2 regions of the Streptomyces sp. NPDC102490 genome follow, and region 1 is predicted to be linked to the other one. Evidence: predicted binding sites of a transcription regulator. Region 1 holds the regulator's gene; the other holds the start of a gene.
The links. The regulator HspR, encoded in region 1, represses chaperone genes until heat shock. The targets are predictions, from matches to a motif close to TTGAGNNNNNNNNNCTCAA.
Positions count from the first base shown of each region.

Region 2: lon (endopeptidase La) is a predicted target of HspR. The motif match lies at 3,220-3,238, and genes of this name have one in related genera.

Region 1 covers NZ_JBIWJU010000002.1:422,753-433,092, forward strand. Annotated here, with positions in the region: gene dnaK (molecular chaperone DnaK) at 1-1,635, shown strand, start outside; gene grpE (nucleotide exchange factor GrpE) at 1,632-2,309, shown strand; gene dnaJ (molecular chaperone DnaJ) at 2,352-3,542, shown strand; gene ACIRGB_RS05415 (heat shock protein transcriptional repressor HspR) at 3,548-4,003, shown strand; gene ACIRGB_RS05420 (sugar ABC transporter substrate-binding protein) at 4,207-5,325, shown strand; gene ACIRGB_RS05425 (LuxR C-terminal-related transcriptional regulator) at 5,475-6,512, shown strand; gene ACIRGB_RS05430 (LuxR C-terminal-related transcriptional regulator) at 6,475-7,458, opposite strand; gene ACIRGB_RS05435 (helix-turn-helix transcriptional regulator) at 7,455-8,465, opposite strand; gene ACIRGB_RS05440 (hypothetical protein) at 8,790-9,125, shown strand; gene clpB (ATP-dependent chaperone ClpB) at 9,401-10,340, shown strand, end outside.
Region 2 covers NZ_JBIWJU010000001.1:157,573-167,912, forward strand. Annotated here, with positions in the region: gene ACIRGB_RS00755 (lysozyme) at 1-699, shown strand, start outside; gene lon (endopeptidase La) at 774-3,197, opposite strand; gene ACIRGB_RS00765 (spermidine synthase) at 3,375-4,073, shown strand; gene ACIRGB_RS00770 (response regulator transcription factor) at 4,187-4,921, shown strand; gene ACIRGB_RS00775 (sensor histidine kinase) at 4,918-6,042, shown strand; gene ACIRGB_RS00780 (multifunctional oxoglutarate decarboxylase/oxoglutarate dehydrogenase thiamine pyrophosphate-binding subunit/dihydrolipoyllysine-residue succinyltransferase subunit) at 6,326-10,147, shown strand; gene fxsT (FxSxx-COOH system tetratricopeptide repeat protein) at 10,246-10,340, opposite strand, start outside.

The DNA of each region.
Region 1 (10,340 bases):
ACCGACTGGAAGGTCAACCTGGACGGCAAGGACTTCAACCCGCAGCAGATCAGCGCCTTCGTGCTGCAGAAGCTGAAGCGGGACGCCGAGTCCTACCTGGGCGAGAAGGTGACCGACGCGGTCATCACCGTCCCGGCGTACTTCAACGACGCCGAGCGCCAGGCCACCAAGGAGGCCGGTGAGATCGCGGGCCTCAACGTCCTGCGCATCGTCAACGAGCCGACCGCCGCCGCGCTGGCGTACGGCCTGGACAAGGACGAGCAGGTCATCCTGGTCTTCGACCTCGGTGGCGGTACGTTCGACGTCTCGCTGCTGGAGATCGGCGACGGTGTCGTCGAGGTGAAGGCCACCAACGGTGACAACAACCTCGGTGGTGACGACTGGGACCAGCGCGTCGTCGACTACCTGGTCAAGCAGTTCCAGTCCGGCCACGGCGTGGACCTGGCCAAGGACAAGATGGCGCTCCAGCGCCTGCGAGAGGCGGCCGAGAAGGCCAAGATCGAGCTGTCCTCGTCCACCGAGACCAACATCAACCTGCCCTACATCACGGCGTCCGCCGAGGGCCCGCTGCACCTGGACGAGAAGCTCACCCGCGCCCAGTTCCAGCAGCTGACCGCCGACCTGCTGGAGCGCTGCAAGACGCCGTTCCACAACGTCATCAAGGACGCCGGCATCCAGCTGTCCGAGATCGACCACGTCGTCCTCGTCGGTGGCTCCACCCGGATGCCCGCCGTCGCCGAGCTGGTCAAGGAGCTGACCGGCGGCAAGGACGCCAACAAGGGCGTCAACCCGGACGAGGTCGTCGCCATCGGCGCCGCCCTCCAGGCCGGTGTCCTCAAGGGCGAGGTCAAGGACGTCCTGCTGCTCGACGTCACCCCGCTGTCCCTCGGCATCGAGACCAAGGGCGGCATCATGACCAAGCTGATCGAGCGGAACACGACGATCCCGACCAAGCGCTCGGAGATCTTCACCACCGCCGAGGACAACCAGCCCTCCGTGCAGATCCAGGTCTACCAGGGCGAGCGCGAGATCGCGGCGTACAACAAGAAGCTCGGGATGTTCGAGCTGACCGGTCTGCCGCCGGCGCCCCGCGGCGTCCCGCAGATCGAGGTCGCCTTCGACATCGACGCCAACGGCATCATGCACGTGACCGCGAAGGACCTGGGCACGGGCAAGGAGCAGAAGATGACCGTCACCGGCGGCTCCTCGCTGCCGAAGGACGAGGTCGACCGGATGCGCCAGGAGGCCGAGAAGTACGCGGAGGAGGACCACGCCCGCCGCGAGGCCGCCGAGTCCCGCAACCAGGGCGAGCAGCTCGTCTACCAGACGGAGAAGTTCCTCAAGGACAACGAGGACAAGGTCCCCGGCGAGGTGAAGACCGAGGTCGAGTCCGCCGTCGCCGAGCTGAAGGAGAAGCTCAAGGGCGAGGACACCGCCGAGATCCGCACCGCCACCGAGAAGGTCGCCGCCGTCTCGCAGAAGCTGGGCCAGGCCATGTACGCCGACGCCCAGGCCGCGCAGGCCGCCGGCGGCGAGGCCCCGGGCGCCGACGCCGGTGCCGACGGCAAGGGTGCCGACGACGACGTCGTCGACGCCGAGATCGTGGACGACGAGCGCAAGGACGGTGCCGCGTGACGGAGGAGACCCCGGGTTTCGACGAGAAGCCCGACGTCCCCTCCGGCGCCACCCCTGACGACGCCGAGCCGCAGGCCGCCTCCGAGGAGGGGGCGGCCCCGGCCGGGGACGCGAGCGAGAACGCGGGCCTGGTGGCCCAGCTGGACCAGGTGCGCACCGCGCTGAACGAGCGCACGGCGGACCTCCAGCGCCTCCAGGCCGAGTACCAGAACTACCGCCGCCGGGTGGAGCGGGACCGCGTCGCGGTCAAGGAGGTCGCGGTCGCGAACCTCCTGTCCGAGCTGCTTCCCGTGCTCGACGACGTCGGGCGCGCCCGGGAGCACGGCGAGCTGGTCGGCGGCTTCAAGTCCGTCGCGGAGTCGCTGGAGACCACGGTCGCCAAGCTGGGCCTCCAGCAGTTCGGCAAGGAGGGCGAGCCCTTCGACCCGACGATCCACGAGGCCCTGATGCACTCCTACGCGCCGGACGTCACCGAGACGACCTGCGTGGCGATCCTTCAGCCCGGGTACCGGATCGGCGAGCGCACCATCCGCCCCGCGCGGGTGGCGGTGGCCGAGCCGCAGCCGGGCGCCCAGACGGTCAAGCCGGCCGAGGCCGGCTCCGAGGGGCAGGACGCCACCGACGCGGAGGACAACGCCGGAAGCAAGGAGAGCGGTGGCCCGGACGAGGGCTGAGCTTGACGTGACGAGGAAGCCGAGGAAGGAGGGACGTCGGGGATGAGCACGAAGGACTTCATCGAGAAGGACTACTACAAGGTTCTCGGCGTCCCCAAGGACGCCACCGAGGCCGAGATCAAGAAGGCGTACCGGAAGCTCGCCCGCGAGAACCATCCGGACGCCAACAAGGGAAACGTCAAGGCGGAGGAGCGCTTCAAGGAGATCTCCGAGGCCAACGACATCCTCGGTGACCCCAAGAAGCGCAAGGAGTACGACGAGGCCCGCGCCCTCTTCGGCAACGGCGGGTTCCGTCCGGGGCCGGGCGCCGGCGGCGGCACCTTCAACTTCGACCTGGGCGACCTCTTCGGAGGCGGCGCCCAGGGCGGGGGCCAGGGCGCCGGCGGTTTCGGCGGCGGCCTGGGCGACGTCTTCGGGGGCCTGTTCAACCGCACCGGCGGCGGACCCGGCGCCGGCCCGCGCACGCAGCCGCGGCGCGGGCAGGACATCGAGTCCGAGGTCACCCTGAGCTTCACCGAGGCCATCGAGGGCGCGACCGTGCCGCTCCGGATGTCCTCGCAGGCGCCCTGCAAGGCCTGTTCGGGCACCGGCGACAAGAACGGCACGCCGCGCGTGTGCCCGACCTGCGTCGGCACCGGCCAGGTCGCCCGGGGCTCGGGCGGCGGCTTCTCGCTCACCGACCCGTGCCCGGACTGCAAGGGCCGCGGCCTGATCGCCGAGGACCCCTGCGAGGTCTGCAAGGGCTCCGGACGCGCCAAGTCCTCGCGGACCATGCAGGTCCGCATCCCCGCCGGGGTGTCGGACGGGCAGCGCATCCGGTTGCGCGGCAAGGGCACACCGGGCGAGCGGGGCGGTCCGGCGGGCGACCTGTACGTGGTCGTGCACGTCAAGGAACACCCCGTGTTCGGCCGCCGGGGCGACAACCTCACCGTCACCGTCCCGGTCACCTACGCCGAGGCGGCCCTCGGCGGCGAGGTCCGGGTCCCGACCCTGGGCGGTCCGCCGGTCACGCTGAAGCTTCCGGCGGGCACGCCCAACGGCCGCACCATGCGGGCCCGGGGCAAGGGCGCGGTCCGCAAGGACGGCACCCGCGGCGACCTTCTGGTCACCGTGGAGGTGAGTGTTCCGAAGGATCTGACGGGGAAGGCTCGTGACGCGCTGGAGGCGTATCGCGAGGCGACCGCGGACGACGATCCGCGGGCGGAGTTGTTCCAGGCCGCGAAGGGAGCTTGACGGGAATGGACGGTCGGCGACGCAACCCGTACGAACTGACCGAGGACACCCCGGTCTACGTCATCTCGGTGGCGGCCCAGCTCTCCGGCCTGCACCCCCAGACCCTGCGCCAGTACGACCGCCTCGGCCTGGTCTCCCCGGACCGCACGCCCGGCCGGGGCCGGCGCTACTCGGCCCGCGACATCGAACTGCTCCGACAGGTTCAGCAGTTGTCGCAGGACGAGGGCATCAACCTGGCCGGAATCAAGCGCATCATCGAGCTGGAGAACCAGGTCGCCGAGCTCCAGGCCCGCGCGGCCGAGCTGGCCGCAGCCCTCGACGGCGCGGCCACCGCGATGCGCCAGCGCGAGGCCGCGGTGCACGCGTCGTACCGCCGTGACCTGGTTCCTTACCAAGAGGTACAGCAGACCAGCGCCCTGGTGGTCTGGCGGCCCAAGCGCCACGGCCAGTCCTCGGACTGACCCGGGCCGGCAGGCGGCACAAGGGAAGACGGCACCGGCGGCCCCGGAGGACGGACTCGTCCTCCGGGGCTTGTTCACAACGGTGCTGTCTCATTGGTCTAGTACTTCTTGACGATTTGGTGAAGACAGCGTTGGCTTCCTTCACCCGGGTCATCTGGGCCCCTCGGTACCAACTACACCCGTGTGTCGGAAGGTCTAGCGCAGTGAGCAGCCGTGCCCGTCGAACCGCCATGTCCGTGGCCGCGTCCCTGATGACCTTCTCGCTGGCCTCCTGCGGTGTGCTGGGCGCGTCGGAGAGCGGTGACGGCGCGAGCCCGACCAAGGGCAACGACCTCCTGGTCGGGTTGCTGCTCCCGGAGAAGGAGAACACGCGCTACGAGCAGTTCGACTACCCCTTCTTCAAGAAGAAGATCGGCGAACTCACCCGGGACGAGGGCATCGTCAAGTACGCCAACGCCGAGGCCAGCGCCACCAAGCAGGCCGACCAGATGCAGCAGATGATCGAGGACGACGTCGACGTGATCGTGCTGGACGCGGTCGACTCGCACGCCATCGGGGACGCCGTGCAGAAGGCCAAGGACGCCGGCATCCCCGTCATCGCCTACGACCGGCTGGCCGAGGGCCCGATCGACGCCTACATATCCTTCGACAACGAGCTGGTCGGCGAGGTCCAGGGCCGCTCCCTCATCGAGGCGCTCGGCGGCGACCCGGACGGCTCCGACAAGATCGTCATGATGAACGGCTCGTCCACCGACCCGAACGCCAAGCAGTTCAAGGCGGGCGCGCTGTCCGAGCTGAACGGCAAGGTGACGATCGCCCAGTCCTTCGACACCAAGGACTGGAAGCCGGAGTACGCCGAGGCGAACATGACCGAGGCGATCGAGAAGATCGGCAAGAACAAGATCGCGGGCGTCTACTCGGCCAACGACGGCATGGCGGGCGGCATCATCAAGGCCCTGGAGGACGCGGGCGTCACCGACCTGCCGCCGATCACCGGCCAGGACGCGGAACTCGCGGCGGTGCAGCGGATCGTCACCGGCGAGCAGTACATGAGCGTGTACAAGTCCTACCCGCAGGAGGCCGAGAACGCCGCGGAGATGGCCGTGGCGCGGGTCCAGGGCCGGGACATCCAGTTCGACGCGCTCGCCCGCGACAAGGTCGACAGCCCCACCCTCAAGGGCATCCCCGCCCAGCTCGTCCCCGTCGTCGCCCTCACCAAGGCCAACATCGAGGAGACGGTCGTCGCGGACGGCTTCTACAAGGTCACCGACATCTGCACGGCCAAGTACGCGGACGCGTGCGAGGAACTCGGCCTGAAGTAGGCCGTGTGTCTTCCGGGTCCCACCGGCGGGTCATTCCGGTCGCAACCGGCTCGTTTCGTGCCCCGTGCGGGGTGGAGCCGTGTTGCGGAGCCGGTCCGGGCCGCGCATAGTTGCGCTGCGGAAAGCCGGAACCGGGGGTGGGATGGGCGATGGCCGGGCACGGGGCTCAGGAGCACCCGCACGGGGCCGAGCGGCTGTGCGCGGCCGGAGACCGCCTGTACTCCCGGGCCGTCCGGCGCGGGAGGGTGCCGCGCCAGGACGCCGAGCCGGTCCCCTGCCTCCTCGAACTGGCCCTGCTGCACCCCGACCCCGACGACATGGACTGGCTGGTGCCGACCTCCCCGCAGGAGGTCATGACCCGGCTGCTGCGCGGGGTCCACGACGAGGTCAGCGCCAGTCAGCGGCGGGTGGGCTCGGCCGTGGAGGCCTTCGAGTGGTACGCGGGCCTCGGCAGGCTGCTCCAGACCCCGGCCGGCCCGGAGCGCACGGCGATCCGGGTCCTGGACGGCCTGTCCCGCATCCAGGCCGCGATGGACGAGGCGACGCAGTCCTGCACGACGGAGGTGCTCACCGTCCAGCCCGGCGGCATCCGGCGCGAGCACGAGCTGTCCGAGGGGCTGCACCGGGCGCTGGCGCTGCGCGGGCGCGGGGTGCGGATGCGGGACCTGTACACGCATGTGGCCCGGCACGGGCAGGGCCTGCTCAACTACCTCGAACTCATGGGTGACGCGGTGGAGGCCCGCACCCTGGACGAGGTCATCGACCGCCTCATCCTCTTCGACCGCACGGTCGCCTTCATCCCCGCCAACACCGACCGCACGATGGCCCTGGAACTGCGCCACCCGGCCCTGATCGCCTACCTGGTCACGGTCTTCGAACGCCTGTGGCGCCTGGCCATCCCCCTGACCGCGCCCCTCCCCGACACCGGCATCGAGGGCATCTCCCACCGCGAGCAGTCCATCGCGGCGCTGCTCGCCGAGGGCCACCAGGACGCGGTGATCGCGGAACGCCTCGGCATCAGCGTCCGCACGGCCCGCGCGCACATCGCCCGCCTCTCGGAGACCCTGGGCGCGGCCAGCCGCACGCAGTTGGGCGTCCGCATCGCCCAGGCCGGCCTGGACGGCTCCCCGCACGGCACGCCGGCCCCCGTCATCCTTCCTGGTCGAGAAGCCCCGACTGCCCGATGAGGTAGCCGAGCTGGGCCCGGCTCTCGCTGCCGAGGGTGGCGGCGAGTTTGGCGATGTGGACGCGGGCGGTGCGCACGTTCATGCCGAGGCGGTCGGCGATGTCGCTGTCGGTGTGGCCCTCGATGAGCAGGGTGGCGATGGCGCGCTGGCGGGGGGTGATGCCGTTGAGGGTGGGCTGGTGGACGGCCTGGGGGTGCATGGGGGTGGCCAGGTGCCAGAGCCGGTCGAAGGTGTTGACGAAGTAGCCGATGAGGGCGGGGTGGCGGACTTCGAGGGCGCGTGAGCGGTCGGCGCTGGCGGGGATGAAGGCGACGGCGCGGTCGACGATGATGAGCCGTTCGGTCACCTCGTCGAGCGTGCGGGCCTCCACGTCGCCGGTCAGGTGCTCGTAGCGGGCGCGTGCGTAGGGGGCGTGGCGCATGGTGTGCTGGTACAGGGCGCGCACGCGGCCACCGCGGTCGAGGAAGGCCTGGTCCCGCTTCAGGGCCCCTTCGAGGATGTCGGGACGCCTGGTGACGTGCGCGTCGTGCGGCTGGATCGCGAGGAGTTCCTCTCTGCCCTCGGCCATGGCCTCCTCGATGGCCTGGCCCGCCCGCTCCTTGCTGCCGAGGATTCTGAGGGCCGGAGTGTCCTCGGCGGCGACACCGTGTGCGCCCAGGCGCATGAGGGGCTCGAAGAGGTCGGCCATGCGTTGACCGCGGCGCCGCTCGTCGGCGATGCGGTCCTCCGAGGAACGGAGCAGGCGTTGCAGCGCGACGGCCGGTGCGACCGGCTCGAGCCGGTCCAAGTCGTCGATGGCCGGGTGCACGAAGCCGAGGTCGACCAGGCACGGCGCGGCCGCCACCTCGCCACTGTCCAGGTGCCCCTCCCGCAGAGCGCGGGAGTAGAGGCCGAGTGCCGTGTCGCACAGTTCGTCGCCGTGGTGCCGGTGCGTCCCGCCCGTCATCGGTGGGCTTCCCCTCCCAGGTCCTGTTTGCCTTGGTCCAGGATCCCGGACTGGGCGATGAGATAGCCGAGTTGGGCGCGGCTTCCGCTGCCCAGGGCGGTGGCCAGTTTGGCTATGTGTGCCCGGCAGGTGCGCACGTTCATGCCAAGGCGGCGGGCGATGGCCTCGTCGACGTGGCCCTCCACCAGGAGCTTGGCTATGGAGTGCTGGATGTCGGTGATGCCGTCGGGGGCCGTCTCGTAGGGGGCGCCGGCGGTGAGCGGGACGGCGCGGCTCCAGATGAACTCGAACACCTTGATCAGGTAGCCGACGAGTCCCGGGTGACGGATCTCCAGGGCAACCTGCCGGTCGTCGCGGACCGGGATGAACGCCACGGTCTCGTCGCAGATGATCAGGCGTTCCACCAGTTCGTCGATGGTGCGGTACTCGGCCTTGCCGCTGGAGAAGCGGTCCACGTAGGCCAGCCGCTCGGGACTGTAGCGCGCCGTGTGCTGGTAGAGGGTCCGGATCCGCACCCCGCGCTCGGTCAGGGTCTTGTCGCGCTCCAGCCCCTCGATGACTCTCCGCTCCGGATGACGGGCGCTGGGCTGAATGCTGAGCACTTCGTTCGTGCACTGGTTCGTGGCCAGGTCGAGCGCGGTGTTGATGCGGTCGAGGCCTTCCAGCACGGTGATCGAGTGGGTGGACGACGTGCCTTGCGCACTGAGGGCCATGAACGGCTCGAAGGCTTCGGCCAGCTCGATCGAGGTGCGCCTGCGCTGCGAGATCTCCCGTTCGATCGGATTGAGTCGCTGGGCCAGGGCGACCGCGGGGGGCACGGGGCGCAGCCGGTTGGCGTCGTCGGGATCGGGATGCAGCAGGGCCAGCTCCATCAGGCACGGAGCGGGCTCCGCGTCGGCGCGCGTGATGTATCCGGTACGCAGGGCGTTCGCGTAGAGGCGCCCGCCGTCCTTACACAGTTCAGTGATGGAATGGGGATGTGTCTCGTTGGTCCGATTCGTTGTCAAATCTCCACCCCCCAGGGTCCTGAACGTGCAGGAACATGATGCACCGATTGTGTGGCCATGACGTGCCTATATGAGCCATCGTCTTATCCGACGGGGGAAGAGGGGACCTTCAAGTGAGGACGAAGCCGACTATGTCTAAGAGAATGCTTCGCTCGGTGCTTGTCGCCGCCTTCTCCGCCGTCGTGGCCTTCGGAGCTCTGAATGGCCTCGGTACAGCGCAGGGCGACGAGCGAGTGGGCAGTGTGGAGTCAGTGGCGGAGGTGTCCGCTGCGCCCGTCGGTGCTGACGCCGAAGCCACTACGAGTGACACCATCTGGTCGTGACATGAGTACTCCACCCGACGACCGCTCCTTCCGTCGTGAAATGGCCACCGCCTACCGCTCGGGCTGGCACTTCATCGACCTGGTCACCGCGATCCCGCACGCCGGTGACTCCCTGATGGTGACCGTCTTCGGCGAGCCGGTCGTCGTCACGCTGGACGAGGACGGCGACGTGCGGGCCTACCGGTGTCTGCGGCGGCCTCGGGGGGCGCCGCAGCCTGTGCGGTGCGCCATCCGCTACGGAATGATCTTTGTGAACCTGGACCAGCGGGACCACCGGCTCGAACAGCCGGAGGACCCCGAAGTGAGGACCATCTCGGCCACCCCCCGCAGTGCCTGACGCGATTCCCCCGTCGTAACAAATCGCTCAGGTGCTTCCCCCCGGCAGCGGCGTCACCGTGACCTGAACACGGTGACGCCGCTGTCGCATGTGCGGACATCTAGCCATGACCGGCGTTCTTGCGTGTTGGCCGAAAAGTCTCTCGTGCGGTGCGGTCCGCTCCGCCTCCCGATCCCCTTGAGTGGAATAGACTCAACTTTGTGTACGTTGGATGAGTCAGCACTGGGAGACAAGGCCGGACCGCCGACGGCCGACACGAGGAGGAGAGGCAGAACGTGGACGCCGAGCTGACCAACCGGAGCAGGGACGCGATCAACGCGGCCAGCAACCGGGCCGTGACCGAGGGAAACGCCGACCTCACCCCCGCCCACCTGCTGCTGGCCCTGCTCCAGGGCCAGGACAACGAGAACATCACCGATCTGCTCGTCGCAGTCGAGGCCGACCTCGCCGCCGTGCGCTCCGGCGCCGAGCGCGTCGTCGCCGGGCTGCCCAGCGTGACCGGGTCCACCGTCGCGCCCCCGCAGCCCAGCCGTGAGATGCTCGCCGTGGTCGCCGACGCCCAGGCCCGCGCCAAGGAGCTCGGGGACGAGTACCTCTCCACCGAGCACCTGCTCCTCGGCATCGCCGCGAAGGGCGGCGCGGCCGGTGAGGTACTGGAGGGGCAGGGAGCCAGTGCGAAGAAGTTGCAGGAGGCCTTCCGCAAGGCGAGGGGAGGGCGCCGGGTGACCACGCCCGACCCCGAGGGCCAGTACAAGGCCCTGGAGAAGTTCGGCACCGATCTCACCGCCGCCGCCCGGGACGGGAAGCTCGACCCCGTCATCGGACGCGACCAGGAGATCCGGCGGGTGGTCCAGGTGCTCAGCCGGCGGACCAAGAACAACCCCGTCCTCATCGGCGAGCCCGGCGTCGGCAAGACCGCCGTCGTCGAGGGACTCGCCCAGCGCATCGTCAAGGGGGACGTGCCCGAGTCGCTGAAGGACAAGCGGCTGGTCGCGCTGGACCTCGGCGCCATGGTCGCCGGGGCCAAGTACCGCGGTGAGTTCGAGGAGCGGCTGAAGACCGTCCTCGCCGAGATCAAGGACTCCGACGGGCAGGTCGTCACCTTCATCGACGAGCTGCACACCGTCGTCGGCGCCGGCGCCGGCGGGGACTCCGCCATGGACGCCGGGAACATGCTCAAGCCCATGCTGGCGCGCGGCGAGCTGCGCATGGTGG
Region 2 (10,340 bases), on a different contig from region 1:
GGCTCCGCCCACATGGGCATGGGCGTCGCGGCCCACGACGGCGAACACGGCACCCCCGTCCCGGGCCGCGCGGCCCAGACGGAGGGCGTCGACGTCTCCAGCCACCAGGGCAACGTCGCCTGGTCGACCCTGTGGAACAGCGGCGTCAGGTGGGCCTACGCCAAGGCCACCGAGGGGACGTACTACACCAACCCCTACTTCGCCCAGCAGTACAACGGCTCCTACAACGTCGGCATGATCCGGGGCGCGTACCACTTCGCCACCCCGGACACGACGAGCGGCGCCACCCAGGCCAACTACTTCGTCGACCACGGCGGCGGCTGGTCCAGGGACGGCAGGACGCTGCCGGGCGCGCTCGACATCGAGTGGAACCCGTACGGCGCCGCCTGCTACGGCATGTCGCAGAGCGCGATGGTCTCCTGGATCCGCGACTTCCTGAACACGTACAAGGCGCGCACCGGCCGGGACGCTGTCATCTACACGGCCACCAGCTGGTGGACCCAGTGCACCGGCAACTACGGCGGTTTCGCCGCGTACAACCCGCTGTGGATCGCCCGGTACGCCACGACGGTGGGCACCCTGCCGGCCGGCTGGGGCTACTACACGATGTGGCAGTACACGTCGTCCGGTCCGACCGTCGGCGATCACAACAAGTTCAACGGCGCGCTGGACCGCGTCCAGGCCCTCGCCAACGGCTGACGGCCCCTCGCTCGCGGGCGAAGGCCCGGGCCCCCTCACGGGACCCGGGCCTTCGCCCCTTGGGTGCGCGTCCGTCACGCCGCGACCGGAACCTCACGCTCCGCACCGTTGGTCGCCGGTGCGAGCGCCAGCTCCAGGACCTGGCGGACGTCGGTGACGGCGTGGACGTCGAGCGTGTCCAGCACCTGGGCCGGGACGTCGTCCAGGTCGGGCTCGTTGCGCTTGGGGATGATCACCGTGGTGATCCCCGCCCGGTGCGCGGCGAGCAACTTCTGCTTGACCCCGCCGATCGGCAGCACCCGCCCGGTCAGCGAGACCTCGCCGGTCATCGCCACGTCGGTGCGGACCAGCCGGCCCGAGAGCAGCGAGGCGAGGGCCGTGGTCATGGTGACGCCGGCGCTCGGGCCGTCCTTGGGGACCGCGCCCGCCGGGAAGTGGATGTGCGCTCCCCGGTCCTTGAGGTCGCCCACCGGCAGTTCCAGCTCGGCGCCGTGGCTGCGCAGGAAGCTCAGCGCGATCTGCGCCGACTCCTTCATCACGTCGCCCAGCTGACCGGTCAGCGTCAGACCCGCCGCGCCGGTCTCCGGGTCGGCCAGCGACGCCTCGACGTAGAGGACGTCGCCGCCCGCGCCGGTGACCGCGAGACCGGTGGCCACGCCGGGCACCGCGGTGCGCCGCTCGGCCGGGTCCTGGGCGGACTCGGGCACGTGGTGCGGCCGGCCGATCAGCTCGCGCAGGTCGCCGTCGGTGACGGTGAACGGCAGCTCCCGCTCGCCCAGCTCGTGCTGGGCCGCCACCTTGCGCAGCAGCCGCGCGATGGACCGCTCCAGGGTGCGCACGCCCGCCTCGCGGGTGTACTCGCCCGCCAGCTTGCGCAGCGCGCCCTCGTCGACGGTGACCTCGTCGGCGTCCAGTCCGGCCCGCTCCAGCTGGCGCGGGAGCAGGTGGTCACGGGCGATGACGACCTTCTCGTCCTCGGTGTAGCCGTCGAGGCGGACCAGCTCCATGCGGTCGAGCAGGGCCTCCGGGATGGCCTCCAGGACGTTGGCGGTGGCGAGGAAGACCACGTCGGACAGGTCCAGCTCCACCTCCAGGTAGTGGTCCCGGAAGGTGTGGTTCTGGGCCGGGTCCAGGACCTCCAGCAGCGCGGCGGCCGGGTCGCCCCGGAAGTCGGAGCCCACCTTGTCGATCTCGTCGAGCAGGACGACCGGGTTCATCGACCCCGCCTCCTTGATCGCCCGCACGATCCGGCCGGGCAGCGCGCCGACGTAGGTACGCCGGTGACCGCGGATCTCGGCCTCGTCGCGGACGCCGCCGAGGGCGACGCGGACGAACTTGCGGCCCATCGCATGGGCGACGGACTCGCCGAGGCTGGTCTTGCCGACGCCGGGCGGACCGACCAGGGCCAGTACGGCACCGCCGCGCCGGCCGCCGACCACGCCGAGGCCCCGGTCGCCGCGCCGCTTGCGCACGGCCAGGTACTCGGTGATGCGCTCCTTCACGTCCTCCAGGCCCGCGTGCTCGGCGTCGAGCACGGCCTGGGCGCCCCGGATGTCGTAGGCGTCCTCGGTGCGCTCGCTCCACGGCATCTCCAGGACCGTGTCGAGCCAGGTGCGGATCCAGGAGCCCTCGGGCGACTGGTCGGAGGACCGCTCCAGCTTGTCGACCTCCTTGAGCGCGGCCTCGCGGACCTTCTCGGGCAGGTCGGCGGCCTCCACCCGGGCACGGTAGTCGTCGGACTCCTCGCCCTCCTGCTCGCCGTTGATCTCGCGCAGCTCCTTGCGGACGGCTTCGAGCTGGCGGCGCAGCAGGAACTCGCGCTGCTGCTTGTCGACGCCCTCCTGGACGTCCTTGGCGATGGTCTCGGCGACGTCCTGTTCGGCGAGGTGGTCGCGCAGCTGCTGGGTGGCGAGCTTCAGGCGGGCGACCGGATCGGTGGTCTCGAGCAGCTCGACCTTCTGCTCGGTGCTCAGGAACGGCGAGTAACCGGAGTTGTCGGCGAGCGCGGACACGTCGTCGATGGCCTGGACCCGGTCGACGACCTGCCAGGCGCCGCGCTTGCGCAGCCACGCGGTGGCGAGAGCCTTGTACTCCTTCACCAGCTCGGTGACCTGGCCGGGCAGCGGATCGGGAACGGTCTCGTCGACCCGGGTGCCCTCGACCCAGAGCGCGGCGCCCGGGCCGGTGGTGCCGGCGCCGATGCGCACCCGGTCACGGCCGCGGATCAGGGCGCCGGGGTCGCCGTCGGCCAGGCGGCCGACCTGCTCCACCGTGCCGAGCACGCCGGTGGCGGCGTGGGTGCCGTCGATGCGCGGGACGAGCAGGACCCGGGGCTTGCCGGGCTCGGACCTGGCGGCGGCCTGGGCGGCCTCCACCGCGGCCCGCACCTCGGCGTCGCTCAGGTCCAGGGGGACGACCATTCCGGGCAGGACCACTTCGTCGTCGAGCGGCAGCACGGGCAGGGTGAGCGGTGTGAAGGCGGCGGACTCAGCAGCCATGATCTCCCCTTCGGCAGTCAAGTTGAGTTACACCGACTCAATGAAAGGGAGCCCCTGATTGTTCCCCAAGGGATGTTCGCTCTCAGCGATCAAGCTCCGGGGGTACATCCCGCCTCCGGGGACAGCACCGCCGGACCGGGCGGCATTCCTGCGCGGGGCGGGTGCCAGGATGGGCCGATGCCCCTCCCTACCCACGACTCCCCCGAGCCCGCCGAGGTGCTGGACCGCCGCGAGGGTCCGTACGGCGAGGTGGTCCTGCGCCGGCACGGGACCCTGCTCCAGATCATCGCCAACGGCTGCTTCCTGATGGACACCTCCGACGGGCGGTCGGAGCGGCGGCTGGTCGACGCGGCGGCCGACGCGCTGGCCGCCTCCGGCGGACGGACCGCGCCGCACCTGCTCATCGGCGGACTCGGCGTCGGCTTCTCCCTCGCCCACGCGGCCGCCGACCCCCGCTGGGGCCGGATCGCGGTCGTCGAACGCGAGGGCGCCATCATCGACTGGCACCGCACCGGACCGCTGGCCGCGCTCTCCGCCGACGCGCTGGCCGACCCCCGCACGGAGGTCGTCGAGGCGGACCTGGTCGCGTACGTCAATGAGACATCCGACACGTACGACGCCCTGTGCCTGGACATCGACAACGGCCCCGGCTGGACCGTCACCGAGGGCAACGACGGGCTGTACGCACCGGCCGGACTGGCGGGCTGCGCACGCCTGTTGAGGCCCGGCGGAGTGCTCGCCGTATGGTCCGCGCAGCCCTCTCCGGAATTCGAAGAAACCTTGCGTAATGCCGGTTTCCAGCAGGTGCGTACCGAAGAGATCCCCGTTGCCCGGGGCGTTCCGGACGTCGTGCACATCGGCGTCGGGCCTGGATAGCAAAGGCGTGGTGACTCCCCGTACGCTGCTGCCCTGACGCGGATCATTCAAGCGTCAAGCGCAGTCATGGGATCACCCCACGGATTCCGTAAAGCACACCTCAGGGGCGGGCGATGGAGCAGACACAGACCTCCCACAACGGCACGGCCACCCAGGGCGCCCAGCGTCGGGTGCTGGTGGTCGAGGACGATCAGACGATCGTGGACGCCATCGCGACCCGGCTGCGCGCCGAGGGGTTCCTGGTGCAAACGGCGGGCGACGGTCCGTCCGCCGTCGACACGGCCGAGGCATGGCAGCCCGACCTGCTGATCCTCGACATCATGCTGCCCGGCTTCGACGGCCTGGAGGTCTGCCGGCGCGTGCAGGCCCAGCGGCCGGTGCCGGTGCTGATGCTCACCGCGCGCGACGACGAGACGGACATGCTGGTCGGCCTCGGCGTGGGCGCCGACGACTACATGACCAAGCCGTTCTCGATGCGCGAGCTGGCCGCCCGCGTGCACGTGCTGCTGCGGCGGGTCGAGCGGGCCGTGGTGGCCGCCTCGACGCCGCGCAGCGGCATCCTGCGCCTGGGCGAACTGGAGATCGACCACGCGCAGCGCCGGGTGCGGGTGCGCAGTGAGGACGTCCACCTCACGCCGACCGAGTTCGACCTGCTGGTCTGCCTGGCGAACACCCCTCGCGCGGTCCTCTCCCGCGAGCAGCTGCTCGCCGAGGTGTGGGACTGGGCGGACGCCTCCGGCACCCGGACCGTGGACAGCCACATCAAGGCGTTGCGCCGGAAGATCGGCGCCGAGCGCATCCGCACCGTGCACGGCGTGGGCTACGCGCTGGAGACGCCGACGCCATGAGCCGAGAACGGGAAGCCGCACGGAGGAGCCCCGGCTCTCGGCACTCCGGGGAGTCCTGGGGCGGCGTACGCCCGTTCTCGATCAAGACCAAGCTGGGCGCGCTGGTCGTCACGTCGGTACTGATCACCACCGGCCTGTCGGTGATCGCGGTGCACACCAAGACGGAGCTGCGCTTCATCACGGTGTTCTCGATGATCGCCACCCTGCTGATCACGCAGTTCGTGGCGCACTCGCTGACCGCGCCGCTGGACGAGATGAACGCGGTGGCCCGGTCCATCTCGCACGGCGACTACACCCGCCGGGTGCGCGAGAACCGCCGCGACGAGCTGGGCGACCTGGCCGTCACCATCAACCGCATGGCCGACGACCTGGAGGCCCAGGACCTCCAGCGCAAGGAGCTGGTGGCGAACGTCTCGCACGAGCTGCGCACCCCGATCGCGGGCCTGCGCGCGGTGCTGGAGAACATCGTCGACGGCGTCACCGAGGCCGACCCGGAGACCATGCGCACCGCGCTCGGCCAGACCGAGCGGCTCGGCCGGCTGGTGGAGACGCTGCTGGACCTCTCCCGCCTGGACAACGGCGTCATACCGCTGCGCAAGCGGCGCTTCGAGGTGTGGCCGTACCTGTCGGGCGTGCTGAAGGAGGCCAACATGGTCGCCTCCGCGCGCGCGGGCATCGCCTCCGGCTCCGGCAGCCACACCCGCACCGACGTGCACCTGGCCCTGGACGTCTTCCCGCCGGAGCTGACCGCGCACGCCGACCCCGAGCGCATCCACCAGGTCGTCGCCAACCTCATCGACAACGCCGTCAAGCACAGCCCGCCGCACGGCCGGGTGACGGTCCGGGCGCGGCGCGGGGAGCTGCCCGAGTCGCTGGAGCTGGAGGTGCTCGACGAGGGCCCCGGCATTCCGCGCTCGGAGTGGCGCCGGGTGTTCGAGCGGTTCAACCGGGGGTCGGTGTCCCGGCCGCACGGTCCGGGCAGCGACGGCGGCACCGGTCTCGGCCTCGCCATCGCGCGCTGGGCGGTGGATCTGCACGGCGGCCGGATCGGCGTGGCCGAATCCGAGCGGGGCTGCCGGATCCTCATCACTCTTCCGGGCCTGCCGTCGACGACCGGTTGACGTAGGGTTCGCAGCGGAGCACCAAGATCCACTGCGTCCGCCCTGGCGGACACGTGTGATCAGGCACGGACCCGCGTTTTCGAGGCGCCGGGTCGCGGTCTCCCGATCCCGCACGTAGCGGAACCTCGCTTGTTTCCCGCCATTTCCAGCGCCGAAACACAGTCTGTGATGTGACTTACGCGACGATGAACGGGCCCGGCCTGACCTTCGGGGGCCGGTAGGCGTAGCCTTGATTCCCGCTGTCCACCATCTTGTGAAGAAGCGGAAGAGGGCGGTTCTCGCCGTGTCGCCACAGTCCCCCAGTAACTCGAGCATCTCGACCGACACCGACCAAGCAGGCGCGGGAAAGAACCCCGCGGCCGCCTTCGGTGCCAATGAGTGGCTCGTCGACGAGATCTATCAGCAGTACCTCCAGGACCCGAACTCCGTGGACCGAGCCTGGTGGGACTTCTTCGCCGACTACAAGCCCGGAGCGGCGGCGCAGCCCGCGTCCGACGCGGTGACCACGGACTCCGGCAGCACGCCGCAGGCCGCTCCCGCCCCGCAGGCGCAGGCCCCCGCCGCGGCCCCGGCCCCGGCCCAGCCGAAGGCGGCGACGTCCGCTCCCGCGCAGCCCGCCGCGCCCGCCCCCGCCGCTCCGGCCGCGAAGCCCGCCGCCGCGCCCGCGCCGGCCAAGCCCGCCGCCAAGCCGCAGACGAAGGCCGCCGCGCCCGCCAAGGACGCCGGCGCCGCCGCCGAGGGCCCCGAGCTGGTGACCCTGCGCGGCCCGGCCGCCGCGGTCGCGAAGAACATGAACGCCTCGCTGGAGCTGCCCACGGCCACGTCCGTGCGCGCGGTCCCGGTGAAGCTGCTGTTCGACAACCGCATCGTCATCAACAACCACCTCAAGCGCGCGCGGGGCGGGAAGATCTCCTTCACGCACCTGATCGGCTACGCGATGGTGCAGGCCATCAAGGCCATGCCGTCGATGAACCACTCGTTCGGCGAGAAGGACGGCAAGCCGACCCTGGTCAAGCCGGCCCACATCAACCTCGGCCTCGCCATCGACCTGGTCAAGCCCAACGGCGACCGCCAGCTGGTCGTCGCGGCGATCAAGAAGGCCGAGACGCTGAACTTCTTCGAGTTCTGGCAGGCCTACGAGGACATCGTCCGTCGCGCCCGCGACAACAAGCTGACGATGGACGACTTCACCGGCGTCACGGTCTCCCTGACCAACCCCGGCGGCCTCGGCACCGTGCACTCCGTGCCGCGTCTGATGCCCGGCCAGTCGGTCATCCTGGGCGTCGGCTCCATGGACTACCCGGCGGAGTTCCAGGGCACCAGCCAGGACACCCTGAACAAGCTCGGCATCTCGAAGGTCATGACGCTCACGTCGACCTACGACCACCGGGTCATCCAGGGCGCCGCCTCCGGCGAGTTCCTCCGCCAGGTCGCCAACCTGCTGCTGGGCGAGAACGGCTTCTACGACGACATCTTCAAGGCGCTGCGCATCCCCTACGAGCCGGTCCGCTGGCTCAAGGACATCGACGCCTCGCACGACGACGACGTCACCAAGGCCGCCCGCGTCTTCGAGCTGATCCACTCCTACCGGGTGCGCGGCCACGTCATGGCCGACACCGACCCGCTGGAGTACCAGCAGCGCAAGCACCCCGACCTGGACATCACCGAGCACGGGCTCACCCTGTGGGACCTGGAGCGCGAGTTCGCGGTCGGCGGCTTCGCCGGCAAGTCCCTGATGAAGCTGCGCGACATCCTCGGCGTGCTGCGCGACTCGTACTGCCGCACCACCGGCGTCGAGTTCATGCACATCCAGGACCCGAAGCAGCGCAAGTGGATCCAGGACCGCATCGAGCGCTCGCACACCAAGCCGGAGCGCGAGGAGCAGCTGCGCATCCTGCGCCGCCTGAACGCCGCCGAGGCGTTCGAGACGTTCCTCCAGACCAAGTACGTCGGCCAGAAGCGGTTCTCCCTGGAGGGCGGCGAGTCCGTCATCCCGCTGCTCGACGCGGTCATCGACTCGGCGGCCGAGTCCCGCCTGGACGAGGTCGTCATCGGCATGGCCCACCGCGGCCGGCTGAACGTGCTGGCCAACGTGGTCGGCAAGTCGTACGCGCAGATCTTCCGCGAGTTCGAGGGCAACCTCGACCCGAAGTCGATGCACGGCTCCGGCGACGTGAAGTACCACCTGGGCGCCGAGGGCACCTTCACCGGCCTGGACGGCGAGCAGATCAAGGTCTCGCTGGTCGCCAACCCCTCGCACCTGGAGGCGGTGGACCCGGTCCTGGAGGGCGTCTCGCGCGCCAAGCAGGACATCATCAACAAGGGCGGCACGGACTTCACCGTCCTGCCGGTGGCGATCCACGGCGACGCGGCCTTCGCGGGCCAGGGCGTGGTGGCCGAGACCCTGAACATGTCGCAGCTGCGCGGCTACCGCACCGGCGGCACGGTCCACGTCGTCATCAACAACCAGGTCGGCTTCACCGCCGCCCCGGAGTCCTCGCGCTCCTCGATGTACGCCACCGACGTGGCCCGCATGATCGAGGCCCCGATCTTCCACGTGAACGGCGACGACCCGGAGGCCTGCGTCCGCGTGGCGCGGCTCGCCTTCGAGTTCCGCCAGGCGTTCAACAAGGACGTGGTGATCGACCTCATCTGCTACCGCCGCCGCGGTCACAACGAGACCGACAACCCGGCCTTCACCCAGCCGCTGATGTACGACCTGATCGACAAGAAGCGCTCGGTGCGCAAGCTGTACACCGAGTCCCTCATCGGTCGCGGCGACATCACCCTGGAGGAGGCCGAGCAGGCGCTCCAGGACTACCAGGGCCAGCTGGAGAAGGTCTTCACCGAGGTCCGCGAGGCCGTCTCGCAGCCGGCGTCCGCGGAGCCCTCGGAGCCGCAGGCGGAGTTCCCGGTCGCGGTGAACACCGCGATCAGCGCGGAGACCGTCAAGCGCATCGCCGAGTCCCAGGTCAACATCCCCGACCACATCACCGTGCACCCGCGGCTGCTGCCGCAGTTGCAGCGCCGCGCGGCGATGGTCGAGGACGGCACGATCGACTGGGGCATGGGCGAGACCCTCGCCGTCGGCTCCCTCCTCCTGGACGGCGTGCCGGTCCGGCTCACCGGCCAGGACTCGCAGCGCGGCACCTTCGGCCAGCGCCACGCGGTCGTCATCGACCGGGAGACGGGCGACGAGTTCACCCCGCTGCTGTACCTGTCCGAGGACCAGGCCCGGTACAACGTCTACAACTCCCTGCTGTCCGAGTACGCGGTGATGGGCTTCGAGTACGGCTACTCGCTGGCCCGCCCGGACGCGCTGGTGATGTGGGAGGCGCAGTTCGGCGACTTCGTCAACGGCGCGCAGACGGTCGTGGACGAGTTCATCTCGTCGGCCGAGCAGAAGTGGAACCAGACGAGCGGCGTGACGCTGCTGCTCCCGCACGGCTACGAGGGCCAGGGCCCGGACCACTCCTCGGCCCGCCCCGAGCGCTTCCTCCAGCTGTGCGCGCAGAACAACATGACGGTCGCGATGCCGACCCTGCCGTCGAACTACTTCCACCTCCTGCGGTGGCAGGTGCACAACCCGCACCACAAGCCGCTGGTGGTCTTCACCCCGAAGTCGATGCTGCGCCTGAAGGCGGCGGCCTCGAAGGCGGAGGAGTTCACGACGGGCCAGTTCCGCCCGGTCATCGGCGACGACTCGGTCGAGGCGTCCGCGGTGAAGAAGGTCGTCTTCTGCGCCGGCAAGGTCTACTACGACCTCGACGCCGAGCGGAAGAAGCGCGGCGTGACGGACACGGCGATCATCCGCATCGAGCGCCTGTACCCGCTGCCGGGTGCCGAGCTCCAGGCGGAGATCGCCAAGTACCCGAACGCCGAGAAGTACCTGTGGGCGCAGGAGGAGCCGGCGAACCAGGGTGCCTGGCCGTTCATCGCGCTCAACCTGATCGACCACCTGGACCTGGCGGTCGGCGCCGACGTCCCGCACGGCGAGCGCCTGCGCCGCATCTCGCGGCCGCACGGCTCGTCCCCAGCCGTCGGCTCGGCCAAGCGGCACCAGGCCGAGCAGGAGCAGCTGGTGCGCGAGGTCTTCGAGGCGTGAGCCACTGACGCCGACGACGCCCGCGTCGTGAAGGGCCCGGCCCCGGAGATGTTCCGGGGCCGGGCCCTTCGGCATGCCCGGTGCGCGCGGGTGTCCCCTCAGGTGCGCTGGGGTTCGAAGTCCCAGAACGGAGCGCGCCGGGCGCGGGCCGACCGGGTGCGCGGGTGCCGGGGGCCGAGGGCGGCGGCCAGTC